3 regions of the Bacillus sp. FSL K6-6540 genome follow, and region 3 is predicted to be linked to each of the others. Evidence: riboswitches for the same ligand, from Rfam matches in the RefSeq annotation. Region 3 holds a riboswitch; each other region holds the start of a gene.
What was found. Region 3 has a riboswitch for cyclic di-AMP ahead of MHH82_RS19895 (C40 family peptidase). Riboswitches for the same ligand answer to the same signal wherever they lie in the genome.
Positions count from the first base shown of each region.

Region 1: another riboswitch for cyclic di-AMP. It lies ahead of MHH82_RS27745 (TrkH family potassium uptake protein); the one in region 3 lies ahead of MHH82_RS19895 (C40 family peptidase).
Region 2: another riboswitch for cyclic di-AMP. It lies ahead of MHH82_RS00140 (G5 domain-containing protein); the one in region 3 lies ahead of MHH82_RS19895 (C40 family peptidase).

Region 1 is NZ_JBBOXH010000001.1:6,181,807-6,187,390, reverse strand. Features, by position in the region: gene uvrC (excinuclease ABC subunit UvrC) at 1-839, shown strand, start outside; gene MHH82_RS27750 (CPBP family intramembrane glutamic endopeptidase) at 811-2,499, opposite strand; cyclic di-AMP (ydaO/yuaA leader) riboswitch at 2,790-2,934, shown strand; gene MHH82_RS27745 (TrkH family potassium uptake protein) at 2,998-4,338, shown strand; gene MHH82_RS27740 (potassium channel family protein) at 4,355-5,029, shown strand; gene MHH82_RS27735 (LysR family transcriptional regulator) at 5,066-5,584, opposite strand, start outside.
Region 2 is NZ_JBBOXH010000001.1:26,290-31,873, reverse strand. Features, by position in the region: gene rnmV (ribonuclease M5) at 1-347, opposite strand, end outside; gene MHH82_RS00140 (G5 domain-containing protein) at 534-1,721, opposite strand; cyclic di-AMP (ydaO/yuaA leader) riboswitch at 1,991-2,205, opposite strand; gene MHH82_RS00135 (TatD family hydrolase) at 2,411-3,175, opposite strand; gene MHH82_RS00130 (HD domain-containing protein) at 3,272-4,561, opposite strand; gene MHH82_RS00125 (AbrB/MazE/SpoVT family DNA-binding domain-containing protein) at 4,885-5,139, shown strand; gene rsmI (16S rRNA (cytidine(1402)-2'-O)-methyltransferase) at 5,405-5,584, opposite strand, start outside.
Region 3 is NZ_JBBOXH010000001.1:4,527,015-4,532,598, reverse strand. Features, by position in the region: gene MHH82_RS19910 (copper homeostasis protein CutC) at 1-262, shown strand, start outside; gene MHH82_RS19905 (ROK family protein) at 298-1,251, shown strand; gene MHH82_RS19900 (hypothetical protein) at 1,556-2,083, opposite strand; cyclic di-AMP (ydaO/yuaA leader) riboswitch at 2,346-2,479, shown strand; gene MHH82_RS19895 (C40 family peptidase) at 2,483-2,959, shown strand; gene MHH82_RS19890 (stalk domain-containing protein) at 3,080-4,354, opposite strand; gene MHH82_RS19885 (2Fe-2S iron-sulfur cluster-binding protein) at 4,577-4,966, shown strand; gene MHH82_RS19880 (AraC family transcriptional regulator) at 5,066-5,584, opposite strand, start outside.

The DNA.
Region 1 (5,584 bases), 1.7 Mb from region 3:
CTGCCTTGCAGGAATGGCTGGGCGTGAAGGTTCACGTGCCGCAGCGGGGCTTGAAGAAACAGATGGTCGGCATGGCGTCGGATAACGCGAAGGTGTCCCTGGACGAGAAATTCCGCTTGATTGAGCGCGATGAAGAACGGACCTCGGTTGCAGCGGCCAATCTGGGCGAGGTGATTGGCCTCCAGTCGCTTAACCGGATCGAGGCGTTTGATAACTCGAACATTCAGGGCTCCAACCCGGTATCGGCCATGGTGGTATTCACCAACGGAAAACCGGATAAGAAGGAATATCGCAAATATAAGATCCGTACCGTGCAGGGGCCGGACGATTACGATACGATGCGTGAAGTGATCCGGCGGCGGTATGAGCGTGTATTGAAGGAGAACCTGCCGCTTCCGGACCTCATTGTCGTCGATGGGGGGAAGGGACAGATCTCAGCAGCCATCGACGTGCTGGAGAATGAACTCGGGCTGTTCGTCCCGGTCTGCGGGCTTGTGAAGGATGCCAAGCATAAAACGGCGCAGCTGATGGTCGGAGATCCGCCGGAGCCGGTGTCGCTGCCTCGGGACAGTCAGGAGTTCTATTTGCTCCAGCGCATTCAGGATGAGGTTCACCGTTTCGCGATTTCCTTCCACCGCGAGCAGCGCGGGAAATCGATGGTGACGTCCAAGCTGGATTCGATTCCGGGCATCGGGGAGAAGCGCCGCAAAATGCTGTTGAAGCATTTTGGCTCGGTCAAAAAAATAAAAGAGGCTTCAGTCGAAGACTTCAAGCCCCTTTCCATCGGTGAAAAATTAGCAACGGATATTCTTAATGCACTTCGTGAGGAGGAGTCGTGACATACGGCTTCTCTTTTTTTGTCGGGTTGAAACGGTAAATCGCATAGGCGACAATCGCCGGAAGCACCATGTAAAAAGCGCCGGTCAGCAGGTTGGCGGCATCTTTGAGCATGATCAGGCTGATGCCCATCAGGATGCTGTTGAAGATGACATGGGAGAACATCGCAGCCAAATACCCGTATTTCAAAAAGATGTAGCTGAACAGCAAACCGATGATGACCAGCTCAATCGGCCGGGAGATCACGGGGTATATCGGATAGAGCGTATGTCCCAGCGCCCAGATGAGCGAGGTGATCAAGCTTGCGACAAAGGTATTGCGGACGATCTTTTTCACCATCTTGATGCCGAACAGCCGGTACACGGCCTCCTCGGATATGCCGGCCAGCCAGGCCATCAACGGAAACAGCCAAGGATACAGCATGTTGTAAGGCGATTGCGTCGCATCCGTGGTGGACCATGTATTCAGGGTCAGACCAAGACCGATAAAGATGACGGATTGGACGCCAAGCAGGATGAAGGCCCACATATACCCCAGCTTCATGCTGTCCAGCACGTAATGCCCGTATCCGGGTTCTTTGGCGCGCGGCCATGGATTGAGCCCGTCTTCTTTATGCCACAGCCCGCTGCCGCCGACAAGGGAGAAATAGAGCAGGGCGGAGAAGACGAGCGAATAGACGGCATAGAAAATCATCATCCCGAGCACGCCGGTTTGCGACATGCCTTCGGATTTGAAAACGGGAATCAGATTGTACGTATTCAGCATTTGAATGACGAACAGCAGCGCCGATAAGAACAGGCCGCGCTTAAACGAGGTGTAGGCCCTGGTCTTCACGCTGTACACAATCGCAAGAATGCCCAGGATTAGGGTGAACAGGCCGTACCCTGCGAGCGTCAGCAGGGTGGCATCCTGCGTCTGCTTGTTGACATAAGCAGAGTGGGCGGCTGGCACCGAGAAGGAGGGCTCATAAGAGCGCAATTTCCCCTGCTCGAAGGTGAAGCGGTGCTCCAGCCTGGAGTCCCCGATCCTGGATTCAGGGTCCACATATTTGAGACGGGGATCCCCCTCCTTCGTAACCAGCTCCAGATTCGACAGGTCATAACCCGCCCGCTGAAGCCATGGCTCCGCCAGCGCCTGCTTCTCGGCCAATGTCATGCCGTCCTCAACGACGAGCAGCATCTGCCTCTGAATCTCGCCCTTGTTCAGCTCGATCCGATCAAAGCTGGAACGGGCATAATCATACGAGAATCCGACGATGCCGGAATTTTGCATGTGCACGTCCACATTGAGGGCATCGCCTCCAGGCTCGCTGAAGCGAACGCGGTATACGTCATAGGGATATTTGGCTTCATAGGTTTTGTTATATTCCGAAAGTCTCTTCTCCTTCGCCAGATATCCGTAAAGTTCCGATTTGGATTGATATGTAACCAAGGCTTCGTCCGTGTCCGCAGCCGCAAACTGCAGATGCTCCTGAGCAAACCTTGAAGCTGCCTGCCGAGCCTGCTCCTTGGAAATGATATCCGGTGAGGCCATCTCGGCATCGTCCGGATTCGCCCACGGAAATACCTGAAATAATAGGAACAGAATCAGGCCGACTGCGGCAGGCGCGATGAGCTGCTTCAGATTGGGCTTCAGCTTCAAGGGCTCTCTTGCACGATTCATGAAATTCCTCCTCTAAGAAAGTTGATACTCCCACTGGTATTCGATATGCCTGATTAAGAACGCATAGAGTCAATATAACATAGTATGAAAGCCATAAGCAGCTTATCCCAATTATCGGAATATTGAAATAAATCGATGAAAATGAATGAAAGGTTTCGAAAACGTTAGAGAACCCTACGCTTGTATTCTTGAATATGCCCAATTCGCGCTCTTTTAAAGATATTTCGGGCGAAAAACGGCATTGGGTTACGTAACGGATTGAGTTATAATCACATCATGCTTGAAGGAACCGAATATTCCAGCCGAATTTCGTAATGAAAATGGGGGAACCATGTAATTGGGGTGAATTTCATTATTCCCGGAATAATGAATAGGGCGACCTGTGGAAATGCCCGAATCCGTCAGCTAACCTCGTAGGCTGTTGCACAGGAACCAGACCGAAAGGCACTGCGTTTTCCAGTGTCTTTTTTCGTTGATTTTTTTAAAGAAGGTGTCCGATTGAACGCTAAATTAAACTGGCTTACATTGTCTCCGCCCCAAATTCTCGTGCTTGGTTTTGCGGCCATCATCTTCATCGGGACCGGGCTGTTAATGCTGCCAATCTCGACGACGACGGGCGAACCGCTTGGATTTACTGACGCCTTGTTCACTTCGACCTCGGCAACGTGCGTAACGGGCCTGGTCGTAGTGGATACGGGAACGACATTCAGTTCCTTCGGAGAAGTCGTGATCATGCTGCTGATTCAAATCGGCGGGCTCGGATTCATGACGATGGCTACTTTATTCGCCTTGGTTCTGAAGAGACGCATATCGCTCAAAGACCGTCTAATCTTACAGGAAGCGATGAATCAGTCCTCGATGGAAGGTATCGTAAGGCTGATACGCAGAGTATTGCTGTACTCGCTCGTCATCGAGGCCTGCGGCGCAGTCCTTTTATCGGTTCGTTGGGCGTTTGATATGCCGTTGGGCCGGGCGATCTATTACGGTGTTTTTCATGCGGTGACGATGTTTAACAACGCCGGCTTCGATTTGTTTGGCGATTTTCGGAGTTTGACCGGGTATGTATACGATCCGGTAGTCAACTTCGTTGTGATGTTCTTGATTGTTTCCGGGGGCATTGGATTTATTGTGCTGTCCGATCTGATCGATTATCGAAAACAGCGGAGGCTCTCCCTGCACTCCAAGGTGGTGCTCACGATGACGGCTGCCTTGCTTGCGGTCGGATTTATCGTCATTCTCATATTTGAATTTACCAATCCGAGAACGCTGGGTTCCCTGAACTGGGGCGGAAAATTCTTCGGCGCGTTATTCCAATCCGTAACGCCGCGTACGGCGGGCGCGAATACTATAGATATTACGGGGCTCAGACAGGCAACGCAATTTTTTATCGTCATCCTGATGTTTATCGGAGCATCTCCAGGGTCAACCGGCGGCGGCATCAAAACCACGACCTTTACCATTATGGTAGGGGCGGTCATTGCGATGATGCGCGGGCGGGAAGACATCGTCATGTTCCGTTATCGCCTGGCCCAGGAGCGGGTGCTGAAGGCACTGACCATTGCCTTGCTGGCCCTGCTGCTCGTTCTAACCGTCTCGATGATTCTGTCGACGACAGAGGAAGGGGACTTCCTGGAGATTCTATTCGAAACGACATCCGCCTTCGGTACGGTAGGTCTCTCCATGGGCTTAACGCCCGATTTGACCGTGTTCGGCAAGATCCTGATCAGCCTTACGATGTTTGCGGGTCGATTGGGGCCTTTGACGCTTGCTTATGCACTGGGGCCGAAAAAGGGTAAAGAATTATATCGTCATCCGGAAGGCAAAATGATAATTGGATAAGGGGTATAGGAGAGACATGAAACCAAAGCAATTTGCAATCATCGGTTTGGGGCGATTTGGCGCCAGTCTGGCGCTGGAGCTGATGGAACAGGGATATGAGGTGCTCGGCATCGACCGGAACGAAGAGGTCGTCGAGGATATGAGCGAGCTGCTGACGCATACGGTGGTGGCGGACGCGACGGATGAGGAAGTGCTTAAATCGCTCGGCATCCGCAACTTCGACTGCGGAATCGTTGCGATCGGGAACGACATTCAGATGAGCATCCTCTCCGCCATCCTGTTGAAAGAGCTGGGTGTCGCGATGGTCGTTGCCAAGGCGATATCGGTGCTGCACGGCCGGGCGCTGGAGAAGCTTGGCGTGGACCGGGTCATCTTTCCCGAGCGGGATATGGGGATCCGGGTAGCGCACCAGCTCGTGACGCCAAACCTGCTTGATTATATCGAATTATCCAAGGATTATCTGATTGTGGAGATGACGGTCACGGACTGCATGGACGGAAAAACGCTGAGCGAGCTTAATACGAGGGTCCGGTACGGCGTCAGCGTGGTGGCGCTGAATAAACAGTCCGGCATTATCGTTGCTCCGACGGCCATGGACGTCGTGAACTCCGGCGATATTATGGTCGTCATCGGCTCCAATGACAACGTGGACCGCTTTGAGTCCGAAGTCGTGAATATGCTCGAAAAATAAATATAGTAGAAAAAAACTGACGATTGCGAAATATCGTCAGTTTTTTTTCGATTTATCTTCCTCCAGCTTGCGGAACAGGATCTCCGTTTCTTCGATCCAGCGGCTGGCCGCCTTGCTCAGCTCCGAGGCTTGACCGTAGATCAGCGAAGTCGTTCGCCGGGTTTCGATGAGTGCCGGAATATGAATGTCGACGAGCCCGTTATCGGACAGCAGCTGCGGCCTCAGATAGGATTTGGGCAGCAGCGCGGCCGCCTTGCAGGTCGGGATCAGCCTGACGATCGCTTCGAAGGAGTCGATCTCCATCCGGATATCGGGCATGATGCCCCAGCGGTGAAACAGATCGTCCGTCAGCTTGCGGTACCAGGTTCCGGTCGAAAATATGATCATCGGCAAGCCTTGAAGCTGTTCGATGCCCACATCCTCGATTTCCGCCAGCGGATGTGAAGACGGGATGACAAGCTCCAGATGGTCATCGAACAGCGGGATGCAGTTCAAGCCCGGCTGATTGATGGACGAAGCAACAATGCCGACATCCACCCGTTTATCCCTTACATA
Region 2 (5,584 bases), 4.5 Mb from region 3:
CTCTCTCCACCCTCAAAAGACGTGTGAACCCGCTCCAGCGCGCGCCGTATCGCCTCTGGCGAGGCATTCTCTACGCCGATATCCCCTTTCCTTGTAGCATCCGCTTCCGGAATGAAGGCGTGCTTGCAGCCGGGTACGCCCTGATCCACGATTTTGCGGATTCGTTCACCCGCATGGTCAGGATCCGTCAATATGATAACGCCTCTGCGCTCCTGGGCAAGCGCTATGCGCTTCAGGATTTGCTTGTTGATCGCTGAACCGCCGGTTTCGATCGTGTCGGCTTCTACGGCCCGTTTAATGGCAACGGTATCGTCCCTGCCTTCCACGACAATCACTTCTTTAATCATTCGTTCGTTCTCTTCCTTCCCAAGCAGAGCAGGCCTGTACAACGTTAAGGCTCAACCCGTTTAGCCTTGATTACTCCGGTCTTTACAAAACAAAAGAAGAGGAAATATTCCCTCTTCTTGATCATCATATATTATAAGCTAAATAGTATAGCATTAGAATGGCAAAGTAAATTGGAATTCATGCGTCTAGTTCAATTCAGGTTTAACCGGACCGATCACGTAAACGGTGCGGCCGCTCTTCCGGCCGAAATTCATGGCCGATTTCAACGAATCGTAATAGACATCGATTTTGTTGCCTTTGATGGCGCCGCCCGTATCTTCAGCACGGCGGAAGCCGATGCCTTCGATGTAAACCCACCATCCGATCGGGATGATATTAGGATCAACGGCGATGGTGCGACCTTCCGTAACGCGTGTGCCGGATGCGGTACGCGTACCGATTCCTTGCTGTTCGGCGGAATACGCGGTCATCGACACGTTGTTCAATACCTTCTTGTATTTAAAATCAACGCCTGCGCGGGAAACCACGTTGTTCTCCACAGCCTTGGCGGTCGTTACTTTTTTCGTGCCGGACAATTTAGCTGGTGTAGCTTTTACATCGGTGGCTGCCGCCTGGACGATAACAGGCTTCTCCACTTTTTTCGTGCCTACGGCAATGATTTTATCCTTCGTTCTGCGTTCGATTTCTTGGGAGACCTTCGTCTTGGAAACCAGCTTGCCATTGTGGTAGACCTTCTCGTAATGGTTCACCATAAGACCAGACTCGCCCCGCTGAATGACGCGGTTATCGCCCTTTTCAAGCGATGGATCGGCCGTCTTGATCACGCGGAATTCGCGGTCTTCCGTTTCCTTAACTTTCTGCTTCGTGACGCGAACGACATTGATATTCATATTGCTGGTCAGCTTCGTGTCTTGCGACGGTTGTACTATATCTTCACCCTGGATCGTAACGCCAGCCTCTTTGAGTACATGATCAACTGTATCCTGGGATGTAAATATGGTTTTGGTTTTGCTGCCTACCGTAACGTTGACTGGAATAGCTCTGTCAATAATAATTCGGTCTCCGTCCCGGATTGCGCCGTTCAGGGGCATCGAAATTTGATCTTGGGGACTCAACGTGATCGCTTGCTCATCCAGCAATTCCTGCAGCAACGATCCACGTGTTTCCACCGTAGTGACCCGGCCGTCGACGACAAGCTGAACTTCCTTGCCTGCCTGGTCATGTACAACCAACGATATGAGAAGTGATACCGTAACGGCACCCATGGCGCCGAGCAACATCAGTTGACGCAAATTGTCATGCTTCCATCTCAATGCGTAAGACATGCTGGATGATTGTGATTCATGGGTTTCTTCAGGTTGAAAAATGCCCACTATTCCATCCTCCTTCATAGTCCCGCCGTCTAGGTAAACGCATGAATGCATTTGACGTGACTATAGCAATTTTTCTCACAGGGCGCCCTGCTATCTATCTACACCCTGCGTCAATTCCCGTCTTCCGTCCATTTGCCATCACCTCCTGTTTACCAAGAGTATGATGGACCCGTCTCCATTATTCAAAAATAAAAGAAGCCATTGAAAGAGTACTAGAGGCTCTAACGTGGCTTCCTGATGAATGAAATCATGGAAATGGTATGCACGAGATTTCCCCTCTTATTTCGCTTACGGAGTTAGCTGTCGGGTTCGGACGTAAGAGAGACGCCCTATATCCGGATGCCCGCTCATGGCGAGATCCTTCAAATTCACCCCAAAGACCCGAAAAAGAAATCAAATACAGCTTCGTGCATCCAGACCAGTATGCACCGCAGTATCGGTTCCCCCGTTCTCCAGAATTTCGGAGATTAAGCGAGACGGTTCATGAAATATTCGGCTGCGATCTGCACATCGCAGCTTCTTATCACTGAAAAGATGATATCCTGTTTGTATGCAGGTTGTAAAGCGACATTCAACCACATTTTCTCAAGTAAAAGGTTAAAATATTGTAATATCAACGCCTTTTCTGATTAAAAAACTTTAATTAATCGAAAATGCTCCCTTTTTCATGGCTTTTGCTCTTGTTTTCGTTAAATACCAAATCGTTCCAGTGCATTTTTGGTGGTAATTTGGGCCAATTCCTCATAGGACAACCCTCTAATTTCGGCCGCCGCCTCCGCCACCAATTTTACATATGCGGTCTCATTTCGTTTCCCGCGGAAGGGATGAGGTGTCAGGTAAGGCGCGTCCGTTTCGATCAATAATCGATCAAGCGGAACCTTTGCCAAAACCTCTTTGGGCTGCTTCGCATTCTTGAACGTTATCGGCCCCCCAAACGAGATATGGAATCCCATATCCAGGCACATTTTGGCCGTTTCCCAGCTTCCGGAGAAGGAATGCATGACACCGCCGACCTCAGAGGCTTTTTCCTCACGCAAAATGTTAACGATATCTTCATGCGCATCCCGGTTATGAATGACAATGGGCATGTTCAATTCCCGGGCAAGCCCGATCTGGCGCCGAAGCACGCGGTGCTGCACTTCCTTGGGGGACGTATCCCAATGATAGTCCAAGCCGATCTCCCCGATTGCCACCACTTTATCGTGACTGCATAAAGAGGCGATCCAATCCAGGTCCTGATCCTCCATGGTGATCGCATCTACAGGATGCCAGCCTACCGCTGCATATATAAAATCATAAGTCTCAGCCAGCTTCATCGTGGTCGGGATCGTCTCCCGGTTAAATCCGATATTGATCATCCGCGTAACGCCGGCTTCAAGCGCCCGATGAATTGCAGCTTCCCGGTCTTCGTCGAATTGGGGAGCGTCCATATGAGTGTGCGTGTCGAACAGCATACTATCCACACTCTCCTTCCTGTCGTTTCTATGTCGTCTATTTTCCATTAGTTGGTTGAATGCAAGGGGATTAACGGTTGTCCTGTTTTGCTTGATTTAATACTGTTGTTTGAAAACGTCGGCTATCGTCTCCGGCATTTGACCCAGGAGCGGGCCCACCTTCTCCTCCGGATAATAAAGATGGTACCGCCCTTTATGAATGCCGCTGATCGAGCGTACGATATCGGATACCTCCGAGATTTCCCTCAGCTCGTCATGCCGGTCCAGAAGGAGAATCTGTTTCTCGTTAAGCGGCATATCGGAATGAACCTTATCATAAGGAAGATCCGTTGGAAAATCAATCTCCAGGTCATATTCCGGATGCAGCCCCACCGCGCGGAACGCTTGGCGGATCCCGTCGATGGTTTCCAGATCGATGTTGTCGATTTCTACATATTTGTAGAGCTTTCGGTGCATGAAACGGCCGCATAATTCGCTAAGAAGCGGGTCTTCCTCCTCCGTCCATTGCAGAAAGGCCGTTTGAATCAAGGCTTCATCAAGACGCAAGTATTGGTGTACGCCAATGTTCCCCGAAAACAACGCAGGAAGCGGTTCGATCATGAAACGGAAAGCATATCCACGGTCATGCAGCTCCTTGGCCCGGCGAAAGATTTGGCGCAGGATGATTTCGGAGCTTCGGGTGACGGGATGAAAATACACCTGCCAGTACATCTGATACCGCGACATGAGATAATCCTCCACCGCGTGCATGCCCGATTCCTTCACGACGACCCGATCGCGGTACGGCCGCAGCATCCGCAAGATTCGGTCGATATCAATCGTTCCATAATTGACTCCCGTATAGTAAGCATCCCTTAGCAAATAATCCATCCGGTCTGCATCCAGCGGACTAGTGACCAGATTCATGACAATTGGCTTATCGTAGGTTTTGTTAATAACGGAGGCGACCTTCTCGGGAAAATCGGCACCGAGCTCCTGAAGTACCTGATTGACGCAAGTATCTCCGAGCAGGATCCGGCATGTCCAATCCTCGTGGTTCATATGAAAAGCTTCTTCTATGGAATGCGAAAAAGGCCCGTGCCCTACATCATGCAGCAGCGCCGCGCAGAGCGCAACTTGCCGTTCCTCGGCAGGCCAATCGGAATACCCTCTCCGTTCGAATTGAGAGATGATTCTTCTCGTAATTTCATAGACTCCAAGAGAATGGGAGAATCGGCTGTGCTCTGCTCCATGAAAGGTCAGGAAAGAAGTGCCGAGCTGCCTGACCCGGCGAAGCCGCTGAAATTCCGGGGTATCGATTAACCGCCAGATAATATCGTCCTGCACATGAATATAATTGTGGACGGGGTCCTTAAACACTTTTTCTTCCGAAATGGGTGAATGCATTTCATCTCAACTCCTTCTCGTTAACTCTTTAGTTTTAGCCGATAAACACTTCTTTTGACATCTAATGTCGAACCATGTCGAATAACGTAAAATCACGCTTTCCAAATCGACAAATCCAAAATCGCCGCAAAAATTGGTTCGATTATGGTAATTCCGTTGCTATATAAGGCTTTTGTTCACTATACTTTCGTAAACAGGTTCCGATTTTTCAAAAATATAGGTTGACTGTTTTGGGAATCGTTGGTACTATAAATAACATAAAAACTAGAACTATGTCGAATTATGACTTTTTTAAATTATGGCGAGAGGGGCATTTATAAGTTATGATGAAATCAACAGGAATTGTAAGGAAAGTCGATGAGCTTGGACGGGTCGTCATTCCGATTGAGTTGCGCCGCACGCTCGGAATTGGTGAGAAAGATGCATTGGAGATTTATGTAGACGGCGAACGCATCATGCTTAAGAAATATGAGCCTGCCTGCATCTTCTGTGGTAACGCTGAGAACGTCACTTACTTCAAAGGTAAAATTGTTTGCCATGAATGTATCTCGGAAATCCCTACACCTGTGACAAATTAAGATTTTTAGTATATAATAGCATTATTACATTTTGTTAATTCTAACCTTTTTCATATCTCCTTGGTGCCTTCCTCGGCTATGAACCCGGCCGCAGGAGGGTCTTTTTTTGGGATTAAAGAATTATACGTTTTCAGTGAAGCGTATCCTTTCTTTAATCCCATTTATATGTTTTGGGGTCCCCGTAAAGTATTTGGAATAAGCATCGAAGCTTGGGTCCACTTTGTGGGGCTTTTTGTTTATCCCCCTTGGGCCAGGCAAGCCATATTCACGACTCCGTCAGGAGTGCGTTATAGATGTCCCTTTTCGATACGCCGCGATCACCCGCGGTTTTTTTCATGGCATCCTTGCGGCTTAGTCCTTCCCGCTCATAGTGCCCCACATGCTCCTCCAGCGAGAGCTCCTGCCACCAGGCATTTTTCTCTTTCTGCTCCTCTTCTGCACTGCC
Region 3 (5,584 bases):
CACCCGCGTCTTGACGTCGGGAGGACCGCAGCCGGCACCGCAAGCGATCCCGAGGATTCGCGAGCTTGTGGAACAAGCCGCAGGCACCGGGCTTAAGATTTTGGCCGGGAATGGCCTGAAGTGGGAAATCATACGCGATTTCATCGACCAGACCGGCGTGAGCGAGGTTCATTTCGGCTCAGCTGTCCGGTATGGCCGATCAGGGCTGAAGCCCATTGATCCGGTTGAACTGCGATCCTTGGCTGACAGCTTACATCAATAGAAGTAGCAAACCTATCGGAAACAGGTGAACAAAAATTGCAAACCGAATTGAATAAACAGCAAGAATTTGTGGTTGGCGTTGACCTTGGGGGTACGAAGATCGCGGCAGCGCTCTTTGATTCCGAAGGACAGCTGCTGAACCGGGAGCAAATGGAGACAGCCGGAGCGCGTACGGCCGAGGAAGTGGTCGCGAGAATTACGAACATGATTCGCAGCGTGTCGGGCGGCCACCCGCTTCGAGGCGTAGGCATGGCTTCGCCGGGAACGGTTAACAGCCGGGAGGGCATTGTCATTCACGGCACGAATTTGCCGGAATGGACCAACGTCCCTCTCAAAGCCTGGATGGAACGAGATCTGAATACGGAAGTACAAGTGCTGAATGATGCCAATGCAGCCGCATGGGGCGAATATGTAAGAGGTGCCGGCCGAGGGTCGACGAACATGGTTTACGTGACGCTCAGCACAGGCATCGGTTCAGGCATCGTGCTGGATGGCAAGCTGTTTCTGGGCAGCAATTCCTTTGCAGGGGAGCTTGGGCATCATATCATTGATCCTAGCGGTCCGCAGTGCAATTGCGGCAGCCATGGCTGCTGGGAGGTGTTTGCTTCAGGAACGGCCATCGGCCTGGCAGCATCCCAGCGGATGCTTACCCAGACCAGCGTTATTTCTGAACTGGCCGCAGCCGATGGAGGCGTGAACGCCAGGCATGTATTCGAGGCTAAACGTCTTCATGACCCCGTCGCAGTGGAGGTCATCGATCGTGCCGTCTATTACATGGCGCTTGGACTGGTTAACGTCATTCACAGCTTCAACCCCGATCGCATCGTGGTTGGCGGGGGTGTGAGCAGAGCAGGCGAGCTTCTTTTCCCGCAGCTTCGGGAAATGACGGATAAGCTGGTCATGCCGTCCTATCTAGGAACCTACGAGATCGTTCCTGCGGGACTGCGGGACGATGTTGGCCTGGTGGGAGCCGCAGCCTTGTTCCAATAATATATTCGTAAGAAAAGGCAACAAAAGCCGCCCTCAAGGGCGGCTTTCTGATTATTCATGAAGAGAGCGGGAAACGGAGCGATCATATTTGCGTAAGCGAAGTCCGTAACTTGTGACAGGTGATAGGCGTAAACCGTAAGCCGTCATCCGTTTTCACTGGAGTCGAGTTTTTGGTTTCCTATTAGGTTTGTTTGTATCCGACAAACAATAAGCGGTTGCCCGCACTTTCCCGCCCGCCGACGGAAGCCGCCGGCTCCAAACCCGCACGCGAGGCGGCCTGCAGGCTTGGAGCCGGCGGCTTCCGCTATTCCATGTATTTTGATGCGTCGAACGTAATCATGCTCGTATGGTTGGCATGCTCGATCAGTGAGGAGAGCCTGGTCACTTCGCGTTCCTTCTTGCGCGCCTGCGCCTGATAAGCTTCCGGATCGTATAAGGCCACGTTAAACAGCGTTACGGCGCCATCTCCGCTTCCCCGGCCGCTCTGGCGCTCCAGCTTCTTGCGGGAGCCGAGATGGGCAAGCTGTCCGATATCGCTGCGCATTTGTTTGGCGAGCTCGATCGCCTCCATGATGGTCATGTCGGAGCCGTTCCAACTAATGGTCTGCGTCGTGTTGGAGATTGCCATCAGCAGATCCAGCTTTCTGTAATCCGCTGCGGCGGCTTCGATCTCTTCCGTAATGGCATCCACGCTGCGTGCAGGATACTCCGCCGTTTCCCCTTTTTCAATGATCGTGCTGCTGTTGTTCAAGCGTTCCGACATCAGTTGATTCATGAGACGGTTGATTGCTGCCCGGACTGCCAAAGCTTCAGCCATCGTAATTTGACTCATAAGCGAAGGATCACCTCTTTGATTTCTTGTCTGAATATGTAAACGTTCCGAACTGCAAAAAAGTTGCATGCCCATTAACAAAACGTCGCCGGAGGTTCGATGGAGTGTTACATAATTGTCATGAGTATACGAGATGGCATAATGAAAAAACATGAAAATTTTCAGCCTATACGACATTGATTAACATATAGTGATAGATTTCTAGGATATTATTGACAGCATCCTTGCTTGTATACTATATTAAGAGAAGGTTACAAAATGTTAATGAATTTTGCCGAATTTCGTTTGTGAAAACGGGGGAACCGTCTTGGGTGAATTATTCTTGTACCATAGAGAGTATAGGGAACCTTCAACCGAACCCTTAGCTAACTCCGTAGGCATCGAAGGAGAGAACGTATTTTGAAGAAATTTGTCATCACATTGCTTGGGTCTGCAATTATTTTTTCTTCTGGTGCCGTATCAGCCTATGCTGATCAACAACCGAATTTTCAGCATCAAGTGAAGCAATTGGTAGGAACGCCTTACAAATGGGGCGGAACAACGACAAGCGGATTTGATTGCTCCGGATTTATTCTGTATATGTTTAGAAATTTCGACTTGGACCTTCCACGCACTTCCCAGAGTCAGGCTAAAGCCGGGGTTCATGTGGATCGCGAGGACCTGAGAGTCGGAGATTTGGTATTCTTCAATACAAGCGGAAGCGGCATTTCCCATGCGGGCGTTTACATTGGAGATGGACAATTTGCGCATGCTTCCAGCAGCAAGGGCGTAAGAATCAGCAAGCTTAGCGACTCCTATTACGAACCGCGTTATGTTACGGCGCGCCGTGTATTGAGTCAAGAGAACTATGCTAAACTGGTAGGAAGCGCGAGCTAATTGGAATACGCAGTTTAGAGTTCGATACATAACCGGAAAGCCTGACAAGAGATGATCTTGTCAGGCTTTCTTTTTTTATGGAAGATTATAATTTGGGATTCTGCGAAAAGATTCACTAGATTATTCCTTTACGACAGAGGCATTCACGGCGGCTTCCATGCCATTATTATAGGAACGGAACAAGCCCAGACGCCAGAAGGCGGCACCTTTCAGATCATAGCGCTTGGCCAAGCCGAGCTTATCGTCGACGGATGTGGCGGTTTCGCTGCTTACGCTGATGCCGAGCAGGAGCTTCTGCTTAGGAACGCCTGCCTGAAGTGCCTGCTGAATGGCTTGGTCCACCAGACTGTTGGGTTCAGGAACCTGGGCTTTGGTGCCAACCGGATTGTACTGATACGCCATGACGATGAGATCATCGGCAAGGGAGGCCAGCGTCTTGTAATCATAGCCTTTATAGGCGCTGTTCAATGGCGGAACGGCTAAGGACAGAGCAATGTCGCTCGGCAATGCGGCTTTCAATTGCTTGACGTAATCATTAAGCAGCTTCTGCTGCTTCGCGGCATCCAGTTTAAAACCGAGCCCTTCGAAATCAAGCACCACGCCGCCGAATCCGTTATCCGCCACCGCAGTCGTGATGCCTTCAATGGACTTTTGGCGAAGGCTGCTGTCGCTGAGGACTTTGGTTAATTCGCCGTTTCCGTCCAAAGCGTAAACCATAAGGTACGGTTTAATCTCCCGGTCCGCAGCATCCGCAACAATCGATTGCGGAGTCACGTCCCCGGCCGCCGCAGGCAGACGGTATTCGTCGCCTTGAAGCGTAAACTGACCTTCCCGATCAATGCGGCTCCAGCCGAAGGCGACTGAATTCATGGATGCTACGAGATCCCGCTCTTGGAAAGATTGCAAAGCGTAAAAGGCTCTTAGATGCATTTCGCGCTGCGGCGACACGAGGGAGACCGTGCGAGTCGCCTGATTCCAGCCGACATTAACGCCGAATTGGCTGCTGAACGAGCTGAGCGGAATCAGAACGCGGCCTTCCCGCTGGACAGGGGGAGCGGCCAGCTTCACTTTTTTACCGTTGACGGTTGCGCTCGAGCTCCCGACTTGAAGCAGCACTTCCGTCGTTTGACCTTTCACCTCGCCAATGGCCTTCACCGTTTGGGTCTTGCTGTTCCACGTGATTTGAATGCCCAGCGCCTCACCGACCGTCCGGAACGGCACGTAAGTGACCCCTTTGTCTATCATGGGAGCCGCATCGAATGTAAGCGCAACGTCATCCAGCTTGACCGAAATGGCAGGCGCAGCCTGTACCTGGCCGATATGGGGAGCGGTTCCGAGCAGAGATAAGGCAAGAACGGCAGCGACGGCTGTTTTTCCTATTGGTTTATGCAGCATGCTATTGTTTTCCCTCCAACCCAATAAAATAATAGAATGATTCTCATAGAATATGGGATTTGCTCTAGCATACGCTAGTATAGCAAAATTTTCATAGAGTTCCAATTGCATGATGTCATAGAATCGATAAGAGTAAGCATGTTGATTTTTTAAACTTTCCAGTATAATAATTGAAGGAATTCATACATAACCTGATGATTACATGCATAGGGGGATAAAGGCGTGTTTAAATTCTGGAAAAACAAAAAGGGCGGGAACAGCGGAGAGAAATCGTCGCTCCCGGCAGCGGAAGAGAGAATGGAAGCCGTGCCGGACCGGATCATCGAGCTTACGGGCCGCGAGGTTCAGCGCAGCGTGGCCCCAGTTCTGGGCATGACGGTGCTTGACTTGGCCGAGCGGAATGAGGTGGATTGGAACTCTTTTTGCAAAAGAGGGACGTGTGCGCGCTGCCGCTGCATGGTGGTGGAGGGAATCGAGTATCTGTCCGAACCCAATCTGGCCGAAGAACGGCGCCTGGATCCGGAAGAAATCGAAGAGGGGTACCGTCTCGGATGCCAGAGCAGGATCGAAACGGTCGGCCCCGTCAAAATCAAGCATGCTCCATACTTTTGACGATATAGAAGGACATATAACTGTAATATATTTAAAAAGCAGGCAGCCCTACCATTGCGGCTGCCTGCTTTGTCGAAAGGAAAACAAACGAAAATTCCTTCACTCCACGGCCAATTTGCTCTGTTCCCGGAACGAGCTTGGCGTTTGACCGGTAATTTTCTTGAATAACATCGAGAAATACTTGTCGTTGCCGTAGCCGACCTGGGAAGCAACCTCATGCACCGGCATTTCGGAATCCGCCAGCAGGCGCTTGGCCTCTTCAATTCGACGGGATATCAAGTAATTGAAGGGGGAATCGCCGACTTCTTTTTTGAACAGATGGGATAAATAATGCTGGCTGACATACATCGTATCGGCAATGTCCTTGAGGCTGATGCTCTGGGTGTAGTTGGCGTCGATAAAGTGCTTGGTCCGCAGCGCGATTTCATTCTTGCCCTTCAAGGATTGGAATTGGTGTTTAACGTCCACGATGCGATAAATCACGGTAATCAATGACATCAGCAGGTTCGTGCTCAGCGTTTCATATCCAAGTACCTGCGAATCGCATTCGCGGAGGATCTCGGAAAGATAGCTCTCCACTTTATAAGCGTATTTCTCGCAGGATATGACCGGCTCGAC